2 regions of the Streptomyces violaceoruber genome follow, and region 1 is predicted to be linked to the other one. Evidence: riboswitches for the same ligand, from Rfam matches in the RefSeq annotation. Region 1 holds a riboswitch; the other holds the start of a gene.
The links. A riboswitch is a leader RNA that binds a small molecule or an ion and turns the genes downstream of it on or off. The one in region 1 is predicted to bind S-adenosylmethionine.
Positions count from the first base shown of each region.

Region 2: linked by a shared signal. The riboswitch ahead of thrC (threonine synthase) and the one ahead of R2E43_RS27630 (aminotransferase class V-fold PLP-dependent enzyme) in region 1 are both predicted to bind S-adenosylmethionine.

Region 1 is NZ_CP137734.1:6,184,176-6,195,514, reverse strand. It holds gene R2E43_RS27675 (NYN domain-containing protein) at 144-1,487, opposite strand; gene R2E43_RS27670 (hypothetical protein) at 1,550-1,789, opposite strand; gene R2E43_RS27665 (rhomboid family intramembrane serine protease) at 1,947-2,717, shown strand; gene R2E43_RS27660 (Lrp/AsnC family transcriptional regulator) at 2,714-2,995, shown strand; gene R2E43_RS27655 (hypothetical protein) at 3,145-3,468, shown strand; gene R2E43_RS27650 (sensor histidine kinase) at 3,527-4,891, shown strand; gene R2E43_RS27645 (response regulator transcription factor) at 4,888-5,553, shown strand; gene R2E43_RS27640 (SLC13 family permease) at 5,637-7,052, shown strand; partial or broken gene R2E43_RS27635 (glycerate kinase) at 7,064-8,149, shown strand; gene R2E43_RS27630 (aminotransferase class V-fold PLP-dependent enzyme) at 8,239-9,669, opposite strand; SAM riboswitch class IV at 9,857-9,973, opposite strand; gene trpD (anthranilate phosphoribosyltransferase) at 10,066-11,130, opposite strand; gene qcrB (cytochrome bc1 complex cytochrome b subunit) at 11,262-11,339, opposite strand, start outside.
Region 2 is NZ_CP137734.1:3,807,555-3,818,893, forward strand. It holds gene R2E43_RS16905 (carboxylesterase/lipase family protein) at 1-1,267, opposite strand, end outside; gene R2E43_RS16910 (NADH:flavin oxidoreductase) at 1,301-2,431, opposite strand; gene groL (chaperonin GroEL) at 2,681-4,306, opposite strand; gene R2E43_RS16920 (cold-shock protein) at 4,634-4,837, opposite strand; gene R2E43_RS16925 (MoaD/ThiS family protein) at 5,256-5,531, opposite strand; gene thrC (threonine synthase) at 5,528-6,820, opposite strand; SAM riboswitch class I at 6,838-6,985, opposite strand; gene R2E43_RS16935 (glucosyl-3-phosphoglycerate synthase) at 7,138-8,082, shown strand; gene R2E43_RS16940 (hypothetical protein) at 8,106-8,807, opposite strand; gene R2E43_RS16945 (alpha,alpha-trehalose-phosphate synthase (UDP-forming)) at 8,954-10,342, shown strand; gene R2E43_RS16950 (hypothetical protein) at 10,349-10,831, opposite strand; gene otsB (trehalose-phosphatase) at 10,971-11,339, opposite strand, start outside.

The DNA of each region.
Region 1 (11,339 bases):
CGCCGAAAAATCACGGTTACGCACCGCGTTTTCCGCCACAACTCACCTGCAGTGACGCCTTCCTGACACCACGTTGCGTGACGGTTCCGTCAATTCGGGCATAGGGTGCCTACGTTGCGGTTGGTACGGAAGTGAGTGAGGGGCTAGGAAAGCCGCTTGAGGAGCACCACGGACGCCACCGGGCGTGCGCCCGCGCGCGCCACTCCGTCGGCGACCTCGCGGTCGGTGGAGACGACGATGACCGGACGGCCCGGCGGCTCGGCCCGCACCAGCTGGCGGATCAGCTCGTCGGCGGTGACACCCGGCTTGGAGAACAGCACCCGCACCCCGCGCGGCGGCGCGAGCAGCACCGGCGCGACGAGTTCGGCCCCGTCGAAGACACAGGTCATCTCGGCGCCGGTCTGCGCGGCGAGCTGGGAGAGCTGGCCGAGCAGCCTGAGCCGCTGCTTCTCCAGGGGCATCTGCGGATAGCCGGTCTTGGTCACGTTGTAGCCGTCGACGACCAGATGCGCCTGGGGCAGCGCCAGCAACTGGTCGAGGATCGCCGGGTCGTTCTCGGACAGGGCCCGGTTGGCGATGTCCTTCGGCGTCATCCGGCCGGGCTCGACCGCGTCCACGGTCTCGGCGGGCCGCACGGACACCGGGGGCAGCGCCAGCTCGCGGCGCAGCCCCTGGGTGGCGTCGAGGAGGGTGTCAAGCAGCAGCCGTACGCGCATGTCCTCGACGCTGCGCCCCTCGCGGGCGGCCCTGCGGGTGGCCTCCAGGGCCGCCTCGGCCTCCCCCAGGCGGGCCTTGAGCCGCCGGGTCTCGCTCTCGGCCGCGGACACCTGGGTCTGCCCCTCGGCCCGTACGGCGTCCAGCTCGGCCTGGACCTTGCGCAGCGCCGCCTCGCCGCGCTTGACGTCGCTGAGGGCGGAGCGCAGCTTGCGGTGCAGCGACTCGGTCTCCCGCTTCGCCGCGTCCAGCTCGCCGCGCAGCCGCTCGGTCTCGGTCCTGGTGTGCTCCCGGGCCCGGGACAGCTCCTCGTGCAGCCGCTCCAGCTCCGCGCGGCTCTCCTCGTCGGCGCGCTCGGCGTCCGCGCGCTGCGCCTCCTCACCGGCGGCGGTGACCAGCTTCACCCAGCCGTGCGGGCGCAGTACGTAGGCCGCGGCGGCCACGTCCAGCGGGTCGGCGGCCGGCAGCGCGGACCCGGCGTCCAGCGCGTCCGCCAGCTCGGACTGGGCGTCGCGGAACTTCTCGCCGATGCGCTGGCGGAAGAGCGGGTCGGTCTCCACCGCGGTGGCCATGGCGTTGCCGGCGAACTTGATCCGGCGGTTCGGGGCGAACCTGGCGTACTGCCTCAGCTGTGCGGGCAGCTCGCCGAGGGTGAGCGAGCCGAAGCCGTCGGACACGATCTGCACGACCCGGCGGCGCACGCCGTCGGGCAGCGGGCGGTCGAGCACCTCAGCGGCGCCGTCGCCCGGCCCCCCGCCGTGTGTCTCCACCATCCGTCACCCCAATGTCTCAGGGCGATCCCGGGCCGGAATCGCCTGGTGCGGGGCCGCTTCCCTCAGGAGGCGGCACCCGGCCTGTCCACGAGTTCCACCTGGTCCACGGCGTTGCACCAGCGGCACCGCACCGACTCGACGGTCTCACTGAGCACCTCGCGCTCCTCGACCGTCGGCTCGCCGGCCAGGTCGAGGTGGACGTACTCGACGACCTTCGAGGCCCGGGTCACGTCGAAGCGGGTGAGGTTGCCGCAGAGGGTGCAGCGCCACCGCGTCGTGTCGGTCGGCAGGGGAACCGTCATCGTGGCTGTTCACTCTCTTCCAGTGTCGGTGACGCGCCGGGCTCCCCCCGGTGCGTGTGGCACGTAACCCTACGGCCTGGCGGGTACCCGACGCCCGCGTGTCCACGGCGGCGAGGCGCTATGAGCCCTCGCGCCCGTTACGTCATGCTCTGTGTCCATGATCCGCAACTGGAGCACGGCGGTCCGCAGAACGGTCACGGCGGTCGGCGGGCTGGTCACGGCCCGCCCGTCCCGGCGCCGGACGGCGCCCGTGACGTACACGCTGATCACGCTGTGCTGTCTGCTGTTCCTGATCAGCCCGGCGGCGGGCCTGAATCCGGTGTACGGCACCGGGGAGGAGGTGCTGGCGGCGCAGCGCGCCTACTTCCGGCGCTGGGGCGTGATCCCCGCAGAACTGTTCGAGGACTCCCCCGGGTCGGCGCTCACCCCGGCCACGGCGCTGTTCGTCCACGGCAGCTGGGTGCACCTGCTGGGCAACATGCTCTTCCTCTACGTCTTCGGCGCCATGACCGAGGAGCGGATGGGCCGGCTCCAGTTCGCCCTGTTCTACCTCGGCTGCGGCTACCTGGCCCTGGTGGGCTACGCGGGCGCCAACGCCCACTCCCAGGAGTCCCTGGTCGGCGCCTCGGGGGCGATCTCCGCCGTCCTCGGCGCGTTCCTGTTCCTCTTCCCGCGGGCCCGCGTGACCAGCCTGCTGCCCTTCCTCTTCTTCCTGCCGCTGCGCTTCCCGGCCTGGGTCGTGCTGCCGTTCTGGGTTTCCCTTCAGTGGCTGGCCGCCGGGCGGGCCGGTGACGGGCCGGGGGTGGCGTACCTGGCGCACCTGGTGGGCTTCGGCCTGGGCTTCGCCTTCGCCTGGGTGCGGTTCGGACGTACGACTAGAGTTGGTGGCGTTCCAGTGGCGGCGCCCGAGGGAGAGAACCAGCCGTGATCAGCGCGATCGTCCTCATCAAGACCAGCGTGGACCGCATTCCCGAGATCGCGGAGCAGATCGCCGCGCTGGAGAGCGTCAGCGAGGTCTTCTCCGTCACCGGCACCTACGACCTGATCGCCATGGTGCGGGTGAGCCGGCACGAGGACCTGGCCGACGTCATCCCCGGCCGGATCAGCAAGATCCCGGGCGTGGAGGGCACCGACACCCACGTGGCCTTCCGCACCTACTCCCAGCACGACCTGGAAGCGGCGTTCGCCATCGGCCTGGACAACTGAGACACCGCGAGTCGGACGCGCCCCCAAAGGGGCGCGGGGAACTGCGCGACCAGCCACAGCGGACCCGCAGCAGTCCGACGACGGGCAGATGAAGCCTTCTTCATCCAGAACTCATCGGAACCGCCGGGTACCGGACCCACCATCGCGGCATGGTCTTCTCCCGCCGCATGGCGGCCCTCGCGGCCGTCGTCCTGATCCCCCTCGGCATCGCCGCGACCAGCTTCGCCCTGACCGACAGCCCGCAGGAGCCCAAGGTCCCGGCCAAGGTGGAGCTGGAGAGCGGCTCCCCCACCCCGGCGCCGACCTCCTCCTCGCCCGAGCCGACACCCAGCGACCAGGTGGTGACGCGGCCGCCGGTCACCGACGGCCCTTCGGATGACGACGATGACGACGACCGGGGCGGCCGGGACGCCGGAGAGTCCGCGGACTCCGCGGACGACGCGGCCGGGGACGACGGGCCCGGCGACGGGTGAGCGCGAGCGCCGCCGGATCTCGGCCCGGGTCCGCATCCTGCTGTGGCTGCTGCTCGTGATGGCGGTCGCGCTGGCCTCGGTGGCGGCCACCACCCGCTCGATCCTGCTGCGCGACACCGACCAGCGGATCAACGGCCTGCTCGCGCAGGAGGCGGGCGAGTTCGCCAACTTCGAGGAGCAGGGCTTCGATCCGGAGACGGGCCGTCCGTTCACCGACCCGGGCCGGCTGCTGCGGGTGTTCCTGGAGCGGCAGTACGCCGACCTGGACGAGGAACTGGTCGGCCTGGTCGGCGAGGTGGGCAGCCGGCCCACGCAGATCATCCAGCAGCGGGAGATCCCGGTCGGCCGGCCCCTGCACGAGGACGCCGACGCCCGGCGCCGCATCTACGCCTCCCCGGACTCCACCGGCACCCTGGAGCGGCCGGAGGGCGAGATCCGCTGGGCCAAGGTCACCGTGGCCCGCTACGGCGGCGAACCGGCGGCCGCCTTCGTGGTCGCCTTCCACCCGGGGCGCGAACAGGCGCGCGCGGACGAGGTGTTCCGCGTCCTGCTCGCCATCTCCGGCGTCGCCCTGCTGATGACGACCGGCATCGCCTGGGTGGTGGCGGGCCGCATCCTGAAACCGGTGCGGCTGGTGCGCACGACCGCCGCCCAGCTCACCGAGCAGGACCTGACCCGGCGCATCCCGGTGCACGGCCACGACGACGTGGCGGCCCTCGCCGAGACGTTCAACGCCATGCTGGACCGGCTGGAGCGCGCCTTCGCCACCCAGCGCAGGTTCGTCGACGACGCGGGGCACGAACTGCGCACCCCGATCACCATCGTGCGCGGCCATCTGGAGCTGATGGGCGACGATCCGGCCGAGCGCGAGGAGACCGTCCGCCTCGTCACCGACGAACTGGACCGGATGAGCCGCATCGTCGAGGACCTGCTGCTGCTCGCCAAGGCCGAACGCCCCGACTTCGTCACCCCCGAGCCGGTGCAGCTCGCCGAACTCACCGCCGACGTCTTCGTCAAGGCCCGCACCCTGGGCGAGCGGGAGTGGGTGCTGGACGGGGTCGCCGACCGGGAGGTCCACCTCGATCCCCAGCGCATCACCCAGGCGATGGTGCAGCTCGCGCAGAACGCCGTGCAGCACACCACGGCGGGCCAGCGGGTCCGCATAGGGTCCCGCGCCGACGGTTGGCGGATCGAGCTGTACGTCGCCGACTCGGGACCCGGCGTCCAGCCGCAGGACGCCGAGGTGATCTTCGAGCGGTTCCGGCGCGGCACGGCCCGGCGCGGGGTGCGCGGCACGGGCGCGGGGCTCGGGCTGTCGATCGTGCGGGCGATCGCCGAGGGCCACGGCGGCCGGGTCGACCTGCGCACCACCGCCGGCGGCGGCGCCACCTTCGTACTCACCCTGGAAGAGGCACGACCATGAACCGCATCCTCATCGTCGAGGACGAGGAACGCATCGCCTCCTTCGTCCAGAAGGGCCTGCGCGCCAACGGCTTCACCACCACCGCGGTCGCCGACGGCGACGCCGCCTACGAGTACGCCCTCACCGGCGGCTTCGACCTCGTCGTCCTGGACATCGGACTGCCCGGCCGGGACGGCTTCACGGTCCTGCGCGAGCTGCGCGAGGCCCGGGTGACGACCCCGGTGATCGTGCTGACCGCACGGGACTCGGTACGGGACACGGTGGCCGGCCTGGAGGGCGGCGCCGACGACTGGATGACCAAGCCGTTCCGCTTCGAGGAGCTGCTCGCCCGGGTCCGGCTGCGCCTGCGGACGGCGGCCAGGGCGCCGGAGGTGACGGTGCTGAGGTCGGGGCCGCTCAGCCTCGACCTGCGCACCCGCCGCGCCCGGTCCGAGGGCCGCACGGTGGACCTGACGGCGCGTGAGTTCGTGCTCCTGGAGCTGTTCCTGCGCCACCCGGGGCAGGTACTGTCCCGCGAGCAGATCCTGTCGCACGTGTGGGGCTACGACTTCGACCCGGGCTCCAACATCGTGGACGTCTACGTGCGGGCCCTGCGCAAGAAGCTCGGCGCGCGGCAGGTGGAGACCGTGCGCGGGATGGGGTACCGGCTGCCGACCTGGTGAGGCCCGCGTCCGGCGCGCCCCGGTGAAGTTTCCTTCATGTGACCCTCATTGAGGGCTCACCGCGCCCGTGGACGCTCGAGGGCGTGACGTTGAACCTCCGCCTCGCGGCGGCCCTGTGCGCGGCGCTGTCCCTGTGCGCCGTGCTGGCGGTCCCCGCCAACTTCCCCGCCCTGGGCGGCGACGCGCGCCTGACCCTCGCCGTGTTCGCGCTGGCCACCTGTGCCTGGATCGGTACGCCGATCGACGACACGTACATCGCGCTGGGCGCCGGGCTCGCGCTGACCGCGACCGGTGTCATCAGCAGCGACACCCTGTTCGGCACCCTCGGTGAGGACACGGTGTGGCTGCTGATCTGCGCCTTCGTGCTGGCCGCCGCGGTCGCCAGGACCGGGCTCGCGGGGCGGGCGGCGGCGTTCCTGGTGGGCGGGGCGCGCACGGTGCGGCAGCTGGTGCACCTGACGACGGCCGCGCTGGTCGTCACGGCCTTCGCGATGCCGGCCACCTCCGGCCGGGCGGCGCTGGCGCTGCCGGTGTTCCTCGCCCTCGCCAAGGTGCTCGCCGACCGGAAGCGACTGGTCGTGATGCTGGCGCTGCTGTTCCCGACCGTGATCCTGCTGTCGGCGGTGGCGACCCTGATCGGAGCCGGTGCGCATCTGATCACGGTGTCGGTGCTGTGGGAGGCGACCGGGGACCGGATCGGGTTCACCCAGTGGCTGCTGCTCGGCCTGCCGCTGGCGGTCGCCTCCTCCCACCTCGCCGCCGAGACGGTCCTGCTGACGACCACGCGGCGCGCGGACCGCGCGGGCCCGGTCCGCATCACCGCCGAGGAGATACAGCGGCACAGCGAGAGCCCGGTCACCGGCCCCTGGACGCAGGCCGAGAAGCGCTGCGCGCTGCTGCTGGCCACGGTGGTGGCCCTGTGGTGCAGCGAGCCCCTGCACCGGGTCTCCCCCGCAGTGGTGGCGCTGATCGGCGCGGTCGTCGCCTCCTCCCCCGCGCTGGGCACCGTACGGCTCAAGGACGCGCTGAAGACCGTGCCGTGGTCCCTGCTGCTGTTCATGGCGGCGACGATGGCGATGGGCGTCGCGCTGGCCGACTCCGGTGCGGCGGGATGGCTGGTGTCGGGCCTGCCCGCGGACGTCGCCCCGGCCGTCTTCCTCGGCGTGGTGGTCGCGGTGAGCACGACGGCCCACCTGGTCCTCCAGTCCCGTTCCGCCCGCTCCTCGGTGCTGGTCCCGCTGGTGATCGCCGCGGCCGTCGGCGCCGGGGTCAACCCGGTCGCCGCCGCGCTCGCCTCGACGGCGGCGGCCGGGTTCTGCCACACGCTCCCGGCCTCCGCCAAGCCGGTCACGCTCTTCTCCGACGTGCCCGGCGTCCCCACCTACACCCCGCGCGACCTGCTGCGGCTGTCCGCCGTGCTGGCGCCGCTGACCGCCCTGCTCGTGCTGTTCTTCGCCGCCGCGGTCTGGCCGCTGCTCGGCGTGCCCGTGACCCGCTGAAGGAGCCCACCATGTCTCATCCGTCCCCCGTGCTGAACCGAGTGGTCGTGGCCCCCAGCGGATTCAAGGAGTCCCTGTCCGCCCGCGCCGCCGCCGACGCCATCGCGGCGGGCGTCCGCCGGGTGCTGCCGGACGCCGAGATCGACCGGATCCCGCTCGTGGACGGCGGCGAGGGCACCGCCGTCGCGCTGGCGTCGGCGACCGGCGGGCGGCTGGTGGCGCTGGCCGCCACCGGTCCGGTCGGCGACCGGGTCGGCACCCACTTCGCGCTGCTCGGCACCGGGGACACGGCGGTGGTGGAGATGGCGGCCGTCGCGGGCCTGTCCCTGGTCCCCCGCGCTCTGCGTGACCCCGGCGCCACCACCACGTACGGCGTCGGCGAGCTGATCCGCGCCGCTCTCGGCACCGGGGTGCGGCGCGTGCTGGTCGGCTGCGGCGACTCGGGGACGTCCGACGGGGGCGCGGGCGCGCTCCAGGCGCTCGGGGCCCGGCTGCTGGACGCGGACGGCTTCGAACTCGGCCCCGGCGGACGGGAGCTGGACCGCCTCGTCCGCATCGATCCGTCCGGTCTCGACGCCCGGCTGAAGGACACCGAGCTGCTCGTCGCCTGCAACCCGTACAACGTGCTGTGCGGCGAACGGGGCGTGGCCCGGGTGTTCGGCCCGCAGAAGGGGGCGACGCCCGCGCAGGTCGAGGAGTTGTCGGCCGGGCTGGAGAACTGGGCGCGCGTCCTCACCCGCGACCTCGGCGTCGTCGGCACCGACCTGCGGACGGGGTCCGGCACCGGCGCCTCCGGCGGTCTCGGCGCGGGGCTCGCCGCCGTCGGGGCCCGGCTGCTGCCCCGCTTCGACGTGCTCCTCGGCCACCTCGACCTGGACGCCCGGCTCGCCCGGGCCGACCTGGTGCTCACCGCCGAGGGCGCCCTGGACCACCAGACGCCGCGCGGCAAGGTCCCGGCCGAGGTGGCCCGGCGCGCCAAGCTCTCCGGCAGGCCCGTCCTCGCCCTGGCGGGCACCCTCGGCGAGGGCGCGCACGACGTGCCGGGGGTGGACGCCTGCCACGGGATCATGCCGGCGCCGATGGCCCTGGCGGACGCGTTGCTGCGCGCCTCCGAGCTCCTCACGGACGCCACGGAACGGGCGCTGCGGATGGTGCTGCTGGGGGCCCGGTTGCCGGCCGGAACGGCTCAGGCGGCGGTGCCGGTCACCGGTGCCGTCCCGCGGGACGCCGGGTCGCCGGACGCGTGGTCGCCGGACGCCGTGTCGCCGGACGCCGGGTCGGGCACGCAGCGGCCGTCCTCGGTGCGGTAGTTCCAGCGGGCGCCGTCGCTCACCAGCTCCCGGACGGCGCTCACGAACCGCTCCACGTGCTCGTCCGGGGTGCCCGCGCCGAAGCTGACGCGGATGGCGTTGAGGGACTTCTCGCCGGGTGCCGCCTCGGGCGCGCCGCACTCGCCCTGCGTCTGCGGGTCGCTGCCGAGCAGGGTGCGCACCAGCGGGTGGGCGCAGAACAGGCCGTCGCGCACGCCGATGCCGTACTCGGCGGAGAGCGCGGCGGCGAAGTGCGAGCTGTTCCAGCCCTCGACGACGAAGGAGAGCACCCCGACGCGCGGCGCGTCGTCGCCGAAGAGGGACAGGACGCGCACCTCGGGCACCTCGGCGAGGCCCTCGCGCACCTTCCGGATCAGGTACTCCTCGCGGGCGACCAGCGAGTCGAATCCGGCCTCGGTGAGCGCCTTGCAGGCGGCGGCGATCGCGTAGGCGCCGATGACGTTGGGCGACCCGGCCTCGTGCCGGGCGGCGCTGTCGTGCCACCGCACGTCCACGCCGCCGTCCGCGCGCCGGGAGACGCTGCGGCTGGCGCCGCCGCCGGCCAGGTACGGCTCCGCCTCGCGCAGCCAGTCGGCGCGGCCGGCCAGCACGCCGGAGCCGAAGGGCGCGTACAGCTTGTGCCCGGAGAAGGCGACCCAGTCCACGTCCAGGTCGCGCACGCTCACCGGGTGGTGCGGGGCGAGCTGGGCGGCGTCCAGCACGATCCGGGCACCGTGCGCGTGCGCGGCGGCGGCCAGCTCCCGCACCGGCCACAGCTCGCCGGTGACGTTGGAGGCGCCGGTGACGCAGACCAGGGCGGGCCCGTACGGCTCGCGGGCGGCGAGGGCCCGCTCCAGGGTCTCGACGGCCTCGGCGGGGGTGCGCGGGGCGTCCAGGTAGGTCACGTCCGCAGCCCGCCAGGGCAGCAGCGAGGCGTGGTGCTCGGTCTCGAAGACGAAGACCCGGCAGTGGGCGGGCAGCGCGGCGGCGAGCAGGTTCAGGGAGTCGGTGGTGGACCGGGTGAAGACGACCTGGTCGTCGTCCCGGCAGCCGAGGAACCCGGCGACGGTCCCGCGGGCGTTCTCGAACAGGTCGGTCGACAGCTGCGAGAGGTACCCGGCGCCCCGGTGGACGCTGCCGTAGTACGGGGCGTAGGCGGCCACGTCGTCCCAGACCCGCTGGAGCGCGGGCGCGCTGGCGGCGTAGTCGAGCGCGGCGTAGGCGACCTGACCGCCGGTGACGAGCGGCACGGTGACGTCCCGGCCGAGGACGGGCAGCGGGGTGGCGACAGCGGTGGGTACGGACATGGCGGACTCCCGTGAGGACCAGCGCGCGGCAGGGCGCTGTGAAAGAGAAGAAAAGGGGTGTGCGGAGGCGGGGCTCTGCGGCCAAGGGCCTGTCCTACGGACCGGCCCTATCGCATTCGCTGGTTCACGGGAGACTCCCTCGGACGACCCAGGACCCCTGGACCCACACTCTTGGAAGCGTGCGAGGGGTCCGCGCTTGCCGTGGACCTTGCTGTCCACGACCTGGTCTTCACCCGGGGCACCCCGCCACGGACGGAGGGTTGCCGGACAGTCGGCCGGGGCCTCATGACTGTCACTCATGACCTGTCGAAAAACCTAGGGGAAATGATCGGCGTCCCGCAACCCGGGTCCGGATCGCGGGACGCACGTCACATGTACTGCCTGCCGTACTGCCGCTCAGGCGTTGCTGACGGCCACCCAGCGCTCCAGCACCCGCCGGGCCGCCCCGGAGTCGATCGCCTCGGCCGCCCGGTCCATCCCGGCCCGCAGCCGCTCGGCCAGCGCCCCCTCGCCGGGCTCCAGGGCCTCCAGGGCCGCCGCCGAGTTCAGCAGGACCGCGTCCCGCACCGGACCCTTCTCGCCGGCCAGCAGGCGGCGGGCGACGTCGGCGTTGTAGGAGGCGTCGGCCCCGCGCAGCGCCTCGACCGGCACCAGCTCGATGCCGACGTCGCGCGGGTCGAAGGTCTCCTCGGTCACCCGGCCGTCGCGCACGACCCAGACCCGGGAGGTGGAGGTCGTGGTCAGCTCGTCGAGTCCGTCGTCGCCGCGGAAGACCAGGGACGAGTGGCCGCGCTCGGCGAAGACACCGGCGACGATCGGCGCCATCCGGGCGTGGGCGACCCCGACCGCCTGGGCCTTCACCCGGGCGGGGTTGGTCAGCGGACCCAGGAAGTTGAACACCGTACGGATGCCGAGCTGACCGCGGGCCGTCGCCACGTGGCGCAGCGCCGGGTGGAACTTCACGGCGAAGCAGAAGGTGATGCCGGCTTCCTCGGCGACCTCCGCCACCCGCTGCGGCGTCAGCTCCAGGTTGACCCCGAGCTTCTCCAGGACGTCGGAGGCCCCGGACGCCGAGGAGGCGGCCCGGTTGCCGTGCTTGACGACCTTCGCCCCCGTGCCGGCCAGGACGATCGCCGACATGGTGGAGATGTTGACCGTCTTGGCGCCGTCGCCGCCGGTGCCGACGATGTCGACGGTCTTCCCCGGCACCTCGATCACGTTGGCGTGTTCGTACATGGTGCGGACCAGTCCGGAGATCTCCTCGACCGTCTCCCCCTTGAACCGCAGGCCCACCGCGAACCCGGCGATCTGCACGTCGGTCGCCTCGCCGCGCATGATCACGTCCAGCGCCCAGGCGGTGTCGTCCGCGCTCAGGTCGCGGCCGTCCAGCAGTCCGTTCAGCAGGGCGGGCCAGGAGCGGTCCGCCGTGGTGTCGCCTCCAGCGGGGGTCACAGCGCTCATAGCCGCTCCTGAATCGTGTGGGTCGTCGACGGGGATCGTGCTCCCACCCTATCCAGCCCCGGACACGGCGAAGGGCCCCGTCCGCAGAACGGAACGGGGCCCTTCGACCGTGGTGTGGCGACGCTGGAGGGTCAGTGGTGGCCGTGGCCGCTCGTGATCTCCTTGTACTCCTCGACGGTCGGCTTCGGAATCTGCGACTCCTCGCCGTA
Region 2 (11,339 bases), 2.4 Mb from region 1:
GGAGCGGGATGTCCAGGGCGTGGCAGGCGCCCAGGGCGCCGTCGAAGGCGGGGGCGGGCCAGGTGAGTTCGTAGACGTGGGACCGGCCGCCGCCCGCGAGGTGGGCCTCGGCCAAGTGCAGGGACGGCATCGCGAACAGCCAGTCGGTCTGGACGCGTTCGTAGAGGTCGTTGGCCGACGCATCCGGGAACGCGGCGCGGTAGGCGGCCTCGCCGCCCGGCGCGTACAGGCGCAGCGCGGCGCTCGCGCGGTCCTCGCCGATCTGACCGAGCTTGCCCGCCATGGCGGTGAACAGCCGGTTCTCGTCGCGGTTGTGGCCGACCAGCAGGTCCACGTCCCGCGCCGCGCCGGACGTCAGCGCCTGCCACGGCGTGACGGGGAGGAACTCGCCGTCCACGACGGGCGCGTACGGGGTCACCGTGGGCGCCGCCTGGCCCCAGCGGGAGACGTTGCCCGGCATCTTCGGGGCGAGGGCCTGGCCCGCCTTGACGAGCTGGTCCGGAGTGATCTCGGAGAGGTCTTCGACGGTCGGGCGCAGGCCCAGCTCGGCGGCGAGGGCGGTGCCGATGTCGGCGGCGAGGGCGGCGGAGAAGAACGTGCCCGGCACGCTCTGGGCGACGGCCCGCCGGAAGAGTCCGGCCGCGCGGGGCATGGCGAGCAGGGCGGCCACGGAACCGGCGCCCGCCGACTCGCCGAAGATCGTGACCTGGTCGGGGTCGCCGCCGAACGCGGCGATGTTGTCCTGCACCCAGGCCAGCGCCGCGATCTGGTCGAGCAGGCCCCGGTTGGCGGGGGCGCCCTCGATGTGGGCGAAGCCCTCCATGCCGAGGCGGTAGTTGAGGGTGACGACGACGAGGTCGCCGTCGGCGGCTATGCGGCGGGCGTCGTAGGCGGGGCTGCCGGAATGGCCCATCTTGTAGGCGCCGCCGTGGATCCAGACCATGACCGGGCGGTGGGCGGCCGGGTCGGGGGCGGGGGTCCAGACGTTGACCGTCAGCCAGTCGTCGCCCCCGGGGACGTCCGGGGGGCCGGCGGTGCCCGCGGCGCCGAGGTCCTGCGGGGGCGGCGGGCCGAAATCGTATGCGTCGCGTACGCCGTCCCAGGGGCGGGGGCGGCGCGGGGCGGCGAAGCGGGCGTCCCCCACCGGGGGCTGGGCGAAGGGGATGCCGCGGAAGACGGTCAGCCCGTCCTCGGTCCGGCCGCGCACCGCGCCGGAGGGGGTGCGCACCACGGGTTCCACTGACTCGGCAGGTCCAGGGATCGTCATCCTCCGGACCCTACGCCGTGGTGCGCACCGCGCTCAGCTGAGGGTCTTCAGCGATGCCGCGTCGTACGGGGCGAGTTCGTCGAAGCGGCCGTCGAGGACCTTCTGGGCCCACCGCGGGTCGTGGAGCAGCGCGCGGCCGACGGCGACCAGGTCGAACTCGTCCCGCTCCAGGCGGTCGAGGAGGTTGTCGAGGCTGCCGACGGGGGCGCCCTCGCCCTGGAAGGCCCTGTTGAAGTCGCCGTCGAGACCGACCGAGCCGACGGTGATGGCGGTCCTGCCGGTGAGCTTCTTGGTCCAGCCGGCGAGGTTGAGGTCCGAGTCCTCGAACTCGGGCAGCCAGTAGCGGCGGGTGGAGGCGTGGAAGGCGTCGACACCGGCCGAGGCGAGCGGGGTGAGGATGGCCTCCAGCTCTTCCGGGGTCTCGGCGAGGCGGGCGTCGTAGGCCTCCTGCTTCCACTGGGAGTAGCGGAAGATCACGGGGAAGTCCGCGGAGACGGTCTCCCGTACGGCGGCCACGATCTCGGCGGCGAACCTGGTCCGGGCCACGGGGTCGCCGCCGTAGGCGTCGGTGCGGCGGTTGGTGCCGGACCACAGGAACTGGTCGACGAGGTAGCCGTGGGCGCCGTGGATCTCCACGCCGTCGAAGCCGATGCGCTCGGCGGCCGCGGCCGACTCGGCGAAGGCGCCGATGACGTCGTCCAGGTCGCGCTGGGTCATCGCCCTGCCGGTCGGCTCGTCCTCGCCGATGCGCAGGCCGGACGGGCCGACGGCGGGGGCGTCCGGGAAGGGCTGCTCCCCGGCCTTGCGGACCATGCCGATGTGCCACAGCTGCGGCACGATCGTGCCGCCCGCCGCGTGCACCGCCTCGGCGACCTTCGCCCACCCGGCGAGCTGCTCCTCGCCGTGGAAGCGCGGCACGCGGTCGCTCTGCCCGGCCGAGTCGTGGCCGACGTAGGTGCCCTCGGTGACGATCAGTCCGACTCCGGCGGCGGCACGACGGGAGTAGTACGACACCACGTCCTCGCCGGGGACGCCGCCCGGGGAGAACATCCGGGTCATCGGCGCCATCGCGATGCGGTTGGGCACGGTGAGGCCGTTGATCGTGGCCGGGCGGGCGAGCAGTTGGGCGGCGCGGGTGGCGGCCTCGGCGGGGGTGACGGTCACGTGGGGGCTCCTGGGATGGGGTACCGGTCGGTATGTGCGCGCGCATTCATCGCACTCCAACGGGAACGGGCCCGCCCGGCCGGACCATTCCGCCCGGCGCCCCGATGTGACCCGGGCCATAGCGGAAGGGCGGGGGCGGACGGGGGCGAGGGGCGGGCGGGGGCCGGACACGCCCGAGGGCGGCACCCCCCTCGCGGGGAGTGCCGCCCTCGGTCCGTACGGGACGATCGATCAACCGGAGCCGGTCGATCAGAAGTCCATGTCACCGCCCGGCATGCCGCCCGGGGCGCCCGCCGGAGCGGCCTTCTCGGGCTTGTCGGCGATGACGGCCTCGGTGGTGAGGAACAGCGCGGCGATGGAGGCGGCGTTCTGCAGGGCAGAGCGGGTCACCTTCGCCGGGTCGATGATGCCTTCGGCGATCATGTCGACGTACTCACCGGTGGCGGCGTTCAGGCCGTGGCCGACGGTCAGGTTGCGGACCTTCTCCACGACGACGCCGCCCTCGAGACCGCCGTTGACGGCGATCTGCTTCAGCGGGGCCTCCAGGGCGAGCTTCACGGCGTTGGCGCCGGTCGCCTCGTCACCCGTCAGCTCCAGCTTCTCGAAGACCTGGGAGGCCTGGAGCAGGGCCACGCCACCACCGGCGACGATGCCCTCCTCGACGGCCGCCTTCGCGTTGCGAACGGCGTCCTCGATGCGGTGCTTGCGCTCCTTGAGCTCGACCTCGGTGGCGGCACCGGCCTTGATGACGGCCACGCCGCCGGCCAGCTTCGCCAGGCGCTCCTGGAGCTTCTCGCGGTCGTAGTCCGAGTCGCTGTTCTCGATCTCGGCGCGGATCTGGTTGACGCGGCCCTGAACCTGGTCGGCCGAACCGGCGCCGTCCACGATCGTGGTCTCGTCCTTGGTGATGACGACCTTGCGCGCGCTGCCCAGCAGGTCCAGCGTGGCGTTCTCGAGCTTGAGGCCGACCTCCTCGGAGATGACCTCGCCGCCCGTGAGGATGGCGATGTCGCCGAGCATGGCCTTGCGGCGGTCGCCGAAGCCCGGAGCCTTGACGGCGACGGACTTGAAGGTGCCGCGGATCTTGTTGACGACCAGGGTCGACAGGGCCTCGCCCTCGACGTCCTCGGCGATGATCAGCAGCGGCTTGCCCGACTGCATGACCTTCTCCAGGAGCGGCAGCAGGTCCTTGACGTTGCCGATCTTGGAGTTGGCGATCAGGATGTACGGGTCGTCGAGCGACGCCTCCATACGCTCCATGTCGGTGGCGAAGTACGCCGAGATGTAGCCCTTGTCGAAGCGCATACCCTCGGTGAGCTCCAGCTCCAGACCGAAGGTCTGGGACTCCTCGACGGTGATGACGCCTTCCTTGCCGACCTTGTCCATGGCCTCGGCGATGAGCTCGCCGATCTGGGTGTCGGCGGCGGAGATCGAGGCCGTGGAGGCGATCTGCTCCTTGGTCTCGACGTCCTTGGCCTGCTCGAGCAGGGCGGCGGAGACGGCCTCGACGGCCTTCTCGATACCGCGCTTCAGGGCCATCGGGTTGGCGCCGGCCGCGACGTTGCGCAGGCCTTCCTTGACCAGGGCCTGGGCGAGAACGGTCGCGGTGGTCGTACCGTCACCGGCGACGTCGTCCGTCTTCTTGGCGACTTCCTTGACCAGCTCGGCGCCGATCTTCTCGTACGGGTCCTCGAGCTCGATCTCCTTGGCGATGGAGACACCATCGTTGGTGATCGTGGGGGCGCCCCACTTCTTCTCGAGGACGACGTTGCGGCCCTTGGGGCCGAGCGTCACCTTGACGGCGTCCGCGAGCTGGTTCATGCCGCGCTCGAGGCCGCGCCGCGCCTCCTCGTCGAACGCGATGATCTTGGCCATGTGAAGTGGTCCCTCCAGGACTGGGGGTGATTCCTTCGGACCGCGCCCGCGCCCGCGACGGACGGCTCGCCGGCCTTGTGGTTCCTTCCCCACCCGGCCTGCGGGCCTCACCGACCCGGTCCTTCGTTGTCACTCTCACCTTCAGAGTGCTAACGCCAATGATTAGCACTCGGCATGGTCGAGTGCAAGCGCCTCTCGGGGATCGGGCCGTCCGGTCAGCCACCCGCGAACAGCGGGACGACGGGCGTCCGGGCAGGCCGAAGGGCCCGTACCCCTGGAGGTACGGGCCCTTCGGATGAAGACCGGGTGCTGCGGTGGCCGCGCGTCTCAGGCGCTGAGGCGAACCATGTCGGCCTGCGGGCCCTTCTGACCCTGCGAGATCTCGAACTCGACCCGCTGGCCTTCTTCGAGGGTGCGGTAGCCGTCCATCTGAATCGCGCTGTAGTGGACGAAAACATCCGCACCACCGTCGACCGCGATGAAGCCGTACCCCTTCTCCGCGTTGAACCACTTGACGGTGCCCTGAGCCATGCCTAACTCCCCTATTACTGGCCCTTGCACAGATCCGCACTTCGCGGACCCGGGTCAGACCTCGCCCCCTCACGACTGGGGGCGTGCGCCGGAACGCGTCGACCGCGGCTGAATGTATCTGTCCAACTGCCGTCTGCAACAGGTCAATCGGACGAGAAATCTGGACGCGCCCGGTCCGGAATGTGGCGAGAATTCGCCTGAATTCGGGTCAAGTCGGGTCACGCAAAGGGAACAAAAGCCGCGAAATACGCTCGCACTTTGGCTGCTTCTTGTCGGGCGGGCGGCAGGAATTAACGGTTCCCGTTGTGTTGATCGGGAGCGCGTTCCCCAACTCTACCGCGCTCAACCACATGGAATTGCCCCCTCCGTTTCTCTCACGGAGAGGGCAATACGCACTACCAGGTGTATCCGCGGCGAATCAGCCGCCGGCGACCGCCGGGATGATCGAGACGCCCGCGCCGTCCGGGGTGGCCGTCTGAAGGCCCTGCTCGAAGCGGACGTCGTCGTCGTTGACGTACACGTTGACGAAGCGGCGCAGCTTGCCCTGGTCGTCCAGGACGCGGGCGGCGATGCCGGTGTGGTTCTTCTCCAGGTCGGAGATGACCTCCCCGAGGTTGGCCCCGTCGGCGCTCACCTCGGCCTTGCCGCCGGTGTAGGTGCGCAGGATGGTCGGGATGCGAACGGTCACGCTCATGCGAGGCCAGCCTCTCGGAAGGAGTCCAGGTTCGGGCGGATGGTGGCGGTGAGACCGGTGCCGGCCACCGCGTCGAGGGTCTTCAGGCCGTCGCCGGTGTTCAGGACGACGGTGGTGAGCGAGGGGTCGAGGACGCCGTTCTCGATCAGCTTCCTGGTGACGCCGACCGTCACGCCGCCCGCCGTCTCCGCGAAGATGCCCTCGGTACGGGCGAGCAGCTTGATCGCGTCCACGACCTGCTCGTCGGTCACGTCCTCCACGGCGCCGCCGGTGCGGCGGGCGATGTCGAGGACGTAGGGGCCGTCGGCGGGGTTGCCGATGGCCAGCGACTTGGCGATGGTGTTCGGCTTCTGCGGGCGGACCACGTCGTGCCCGGCCTTGTACGCCGTGGAGACCGGCGAGCAGCCCTCGGCCTGCGCGCCGAAGATCTTGTACGGCCGGTCCTCGACCAGACCCAGCTCGATCAGCTCCTTGAGCCCTTTGTCGATCTTCGTCAGCTGGGAGCCGGAGGCGATCGGCACGACGATCTGGTCGGGCAGCCGCCAGCCGAGCTGCTCGCAGATCTCGTAGGCGAGGGTCTTGGAACCCTCGGCGTAGTACGGCCGCAGGTTGACGTTGACGAAGCCCCAGCCCTCGCCGGCCGGGTCGCCGATCAGCTCGGAGCAGAAGCGGTTCACGTCGTCGTAGTTGCCCTCGATGCCGACCAGCTCACCGCCGTAGACGGCGGCCATGACGACCTTGCCCTGCTCCAGGTCGTGCGGGATGAACACGCAGGAGCGGAAGCCGGCCCGGGCGGCGGCGGCGCCGACGGCACCGGCGAGGTTGCCGGTGGAGGAGCAGGACAGGGTGGTGAAGCCGAAGGCGCGGGCGGCCTCGATGGCCTGGGCGACGACGCGGTCCTTGAAGGAGTGCGTGGGGTTGCCGGAGTCGTCCTTGACGTACAGGCCGCCGGTGACGCCCAGCTCGCGGGCGAGGTTGTCGGCCTGGACGAGCTTGGTCCAGCCGGGGTTGATGTTCGGCTTGGTCGCGACGTCGGCCGGGACGGGCAGCAGGGGGGCGTAGCGCCAGATGTTCGCGGGGCCGGCTTCGATCCGCTTGCGCAGCTCTTCGGCGTCGTAGTCCGAGAAGTCGTAGGCGATCTCGAGGGGGCCGAAACACTCTTCGCAGGCGAAGACCGGTCCGAGCGGGACCCGGTGGCCGCACTCCCGGCAGCTCAGCGCGGTGGCGGGGCCGAGGTCGACGGCGGCGTCGGTGGGGTTCGTGGAGGTTTCGGCAGTCTGCACAGCCATGGAGGCGAGGCCCTTTCTCCTCATCTTCCTCACGACGCATCTCGCCGTGAGACGGATTTGGCACCTTCCCTAGCCGGGAGCCTCGCCACGTCCGTGTGACAAGAACCGACTGGAGGGTTGCCGGGGCTTCATCGGGCCGTATCCCTCTGCCCCTCTGGATGAGCGGTATGAAGTTGTTTCGCGGTGGTGCACGCGGCGACCCCGGCATGCGATGGTCCCGCGCGTTGTTCAAGACTGTAACCGAAGGCCAGGACGGTTGAGATAGTCGTCCGTACCGCGAGATGGATCACAAAGGATCACGAAGGAGACCACGGGACGTGCTGGAAGAAGTCGAGCGCTGGCTGGACGCACGCTCCTGGCCGGCCGCGGACCGGCCGGTCCAGCACCTTCTGTCCGCCAAGCACGCCACCGGGCAGTCGGTCAGCGTGGTGCTGCCCGCGCTGGACGAGGAGGCGACGGTCGGCGACATCGTCTCGGTGATCCGGCGGGAGCTGGTGCTCGGGGTCCCGCTCGTCGACGAGATCGTGGTCGTGGACTCCGGGTCGAGCGACCGCACGTCCGAGGTGGCCGCGGCGGCCGGCGCGCGCGTCGTCCACCGGGACGCGATCCTGCCCCGCATCCCCGCCGTGCCCGGCAAGGGCGAGGTGCTGTGGCGTTCGCTGCTGGTCACCGGCGGGGACATCGTCTGCTTCGTCGACGCGGACCTGCGCCAGTTCTCCGCCGACTTCGTCTCCGGGATCGTGGGCCCGCTGCTGACCGATCCGGACGTGCACCTCGTCAAGGCCATGTACGACCGCCCGCTGGCCGGGGCGGCCGGGCAGGGCGGCCGGGTCACGGAGCTGATGGCCCGCCCGCTGCTCAACATGCACTGGCCGCAGCTGGCCGGCTTCGTCCAGCCGCTGGGCGGGGAGTACGCGGCCCGCCGCTCGCTGCTGGAACGGCTCCCCTTCCCGGTCGGCTACGGCGTCGAGCTGGGCATGCTGGTCGACGCCCTGCACCTGGTGGGCCTGGACGCGCTCGCGCAGGTCGACGTCGGCGTCCGCGTCCACCGCCACCAGGACGGGCGGGCGCTGGGCCGGATGGCCGCGGCGATCTACCGCACCGCCCAGCTCCGGCTGGCCCGCGGCCACCTGGTGCGCCCGGCCCTCACCCAGTTCGAGCGGGGCGTCGACGGCTTCGAGCCGCGCACCTACGCCGTGGACACCGAGGAACGGCCGCCGATGACGGAGATCGCCGAGTACGCGGCCCGGAAGGTGGCCTAGGCCCCGGAAACGGCGCACGGGGCTCAGCCGGGGACGCCGTCCGACCAGCGCCACCTGCCGCCGGAGTCCGGCTCACAGGTCAGGTACTCGCCGCCGCGGCCGTGGGTGCTCAGGCCCCGGTGCTTCTTGGCGCAGAACTGGCCGTCGGCGTAGCAGTTGCCCGCGGGGCTCATCAGCTCGCAGGCGCCGGTACCGCCGCCCCCGGTGCCGCCGCTGGTTCCGTCGGTGCCGCTGTCCCGGGTCTTCGACGGCTCGGGGGCCGGCTCCGGCGTGTGCAGCAGGCGCCCGGCGCAGTCGCGGCCGTCGCGGGGGACGGTGAAGGTCACGGCGCCGGAGCCGCCGCTCTGCTCGCAGATCTTCTCGCCGCTGCCCCAGGAGGAGGCCCGCTGCCCGCTGCCCTGGAGGCGCACGGTGTAGCCGACGTGCGCCTTCTCGGCGGCGCTGACGGCCGCCCCGATGCTGCCGCCGGTGAGGTCCGGCAGCGTGACGGCGGTGGGGGTGGGAGTCGGAGTCGGGGTCTCGGTGCTGGGGGACGCCTCGGGAGTGGGGCTGCCGCTCGGCGTGGCCGTGCCGGTGGCGGAGGCGGTGGCCCTCGCGGGGGCCTCGTCCGCGGTGGTGCTCGCGTCGCCGTCCCCGCAGCCGGCCAGGGCCAGCGCGGAGGCCGCGATCAGTGCCGCCGTGCCCGCGAGTCTGCTCGTGCGCCGGTGCCGTGTGCGTATGGGCATGGTGCGCCCACCCCCCAGAAAGTTGAAATGTGCACCGCATATCCTCAACCCGTTCACACTTCCCGCACAAGCTCCGTGACCGAATCGCCGTCGGGGTGACACGGGGACACGTTTGAGGTGCGAGGGGCCGGGCTAGGTTGAGGCGTATGGCTTCAAGCTTCGGTGCTGCTCAGGTGCTGGTCGCCTCCAACCGGGGGCCGGTCTCGTACGAGGTGCGGGAGGACGGGTCACTGCACGCCAAACGGGGCGGTGGCGGGCTCGTGTCGGGACTGTCGGCCATCGGGCCCGACGCGGGGGCGCTGTGGGTGTGCTCGGCGCTGTCCGACGGGGACCGCGAGGCGGTGCGGCGCGGGGTCGGCGAGGACGGCGTACGGATGCTGGACGTGCCGGCCGACGTGCACGCGGACGCGTACAACGGGATCGCCAACTCGGTGCTGTGGTTCGTGCACCACATGCTCTACCAGACGCCCCTGGAACCGGTCTTCGACGCGGAGTTCCGGCGGCAGTGGGCCTCCTACGAGGCGTACAACCGGGCCTTCGCCGAGGCGCTGGCCGAGGAGGCGGCCGAGGGCGCGGTCGCGATCGTGCAGGACTACCACCTGACGCTGGTGCCCGGGATGCTGCGCGAGCTGCGTCCGGATCTGCGCATCGGCCACTTCTCGCACACGCCCTGGGCCCCGCTCGACTACTTCCGGCTGCTGCCGGACGACATCGCCGAGCAGGTGCTGCGCGGGATGCTGGGCGCCGACCGGCTCGGCTTCCTCACCCGGCGCTGGGCCGACGCGTTCACCGCCTGCTGCGACGCCGTGGTGGGCGGGCTCGGCGGCACGGAGATCGGCGTGCACGGGCTCGGCGCCGACGGGGACTTCCTGCGGAAGCGCTCGCACGAGGCCGACGTCGAGGAGCGGATGGCGGAGCTGCGGGAGCAGATCGGGGAGGGCCGCCGCACCATCGTGCGGGTGGACCGCACCGAGCTGTCCAAGAACATCGTGCGCGGTCTGCTGGCCTACCGGGAGCTGCTGGCCGGGCGGCCGGAGTGGCGCGAGCGGGTCGTGCACGTCGCGTTCGCCTACCCCTCGCGGCAGGACCTCGCCGTGTACCGGGAGTACACGGCCGAGGTGGAGCGGGTCGCGAACGCGGTCAACGAGGAGTTCGGCACGCCGGGGTGGACGCCGGTCGTGCTGAATCTCAAGGACGACTTCGCGCGGTCGCTGGCGGCGTACCGGCTGGCGGACGTGGCGCTCGTCAACCCCGTCCGGGACGGGATGAACCTGGTCGCGAAGGAGGTGCCGGTCGTCTCCGACGCGGGGTGCGCGCTGGTGCTGTCGCGGGAGGCGGGCGCGTACGAGGAGCTGGGCGAGGACGCGGTGGTGGTCAACCCGTACGACGTGGTGGGCACGGCGGACGCGCTGCACGCGGCGCTCGGCCTGCCGGCGGGGGACCGGGCCGAGCGCTCGAAGCGGCTGGCGGCCGCCGGCACCGCGCTGCCCCCGGCCCGGTGGTTCCTGGAGCAGCTGGAGGCGCTGCGGGGCTGACGCGGGCTACTTGTCCTGGACCGGCGGGCAGGTGCCGGTCTCCTCGCCGATGGAGTTGATCTCGGCGTTCGGCCGCGGGTCACCGGCGTAGTTCACCTGGTCCGTGCACGTGGCCCCGTCTTCCTTCGGGGTGCCGGAGGACGGGGTGCCCGGCTGCGGCTCGGGGCAGGTGCCGGTGTCCGCGCCGATGGAGTTGATCTCGGCGTTCGACCGCGGGTCACCGGCGTAGTCCAGCCGGTCCGTGCACTTCTCCCCCGCCCCCTGGTCCGGCTTCGACTCCGCCGGGGGCTGCGAGGACGCGCCGCCGGTGGCGGTCCCGTCGTCCGCGGTGGGGGGCTGTGCGGTGCTCGTCGCGGTCGCGGTCGCGGCGGGGGCGGCGCCGTCGTCGGTACCGCCGTTCCCGCCGTCGCCGCCGGCGCCGCAGGCGGTCAGTGCCAGGCCGAGGGCCACGGCGGCGAGGGCGAGCATCGGGGTCTTCCGAGCGGACATGGCGGGTTCCTCCACGGTCGTGGGCCTCACTGAGCAGGCTTTACGCCGTGCAAGACAGCGGGGGCGGCGGACCGGGTTGCCCCGTCCCCGGTGTCCGGACACGCCTGTGACAGGCGGGGGAACCGTCCGTGACGTTGTCTCAGGCCAGCCGGTGCGCGAGGGCCGCCAGCAGGGCCACCACTCCGGCGGGGCCGGGCACCTCGACGTCCGCGCGCTTCCTCAGTTCCGTCACCTCGTCGCTGCCGCTGCAGACCAGCAGCCCCGGAGTGCCCTCGGTGCGCAGGACGTCGACGGCCGCGTAGGCCGGGAGGTCCCCGAGGTCGTCGCCGGCGAAGAGGACGGAGGCGGCGTCGAGGGAGTGGACGTACGACCGCAGCGCCGCGCCCTTGTCCATGCCGGGTGGGCGCAGTTCCAGGACCATGCGGCCCGGCTCGACGATCAGGCCGTGCCGGGAGGCCAGGCCGGTGAGCGGGGCGCGCAGGGCGTCGAAGGCGGCCTGCGGGTCGGG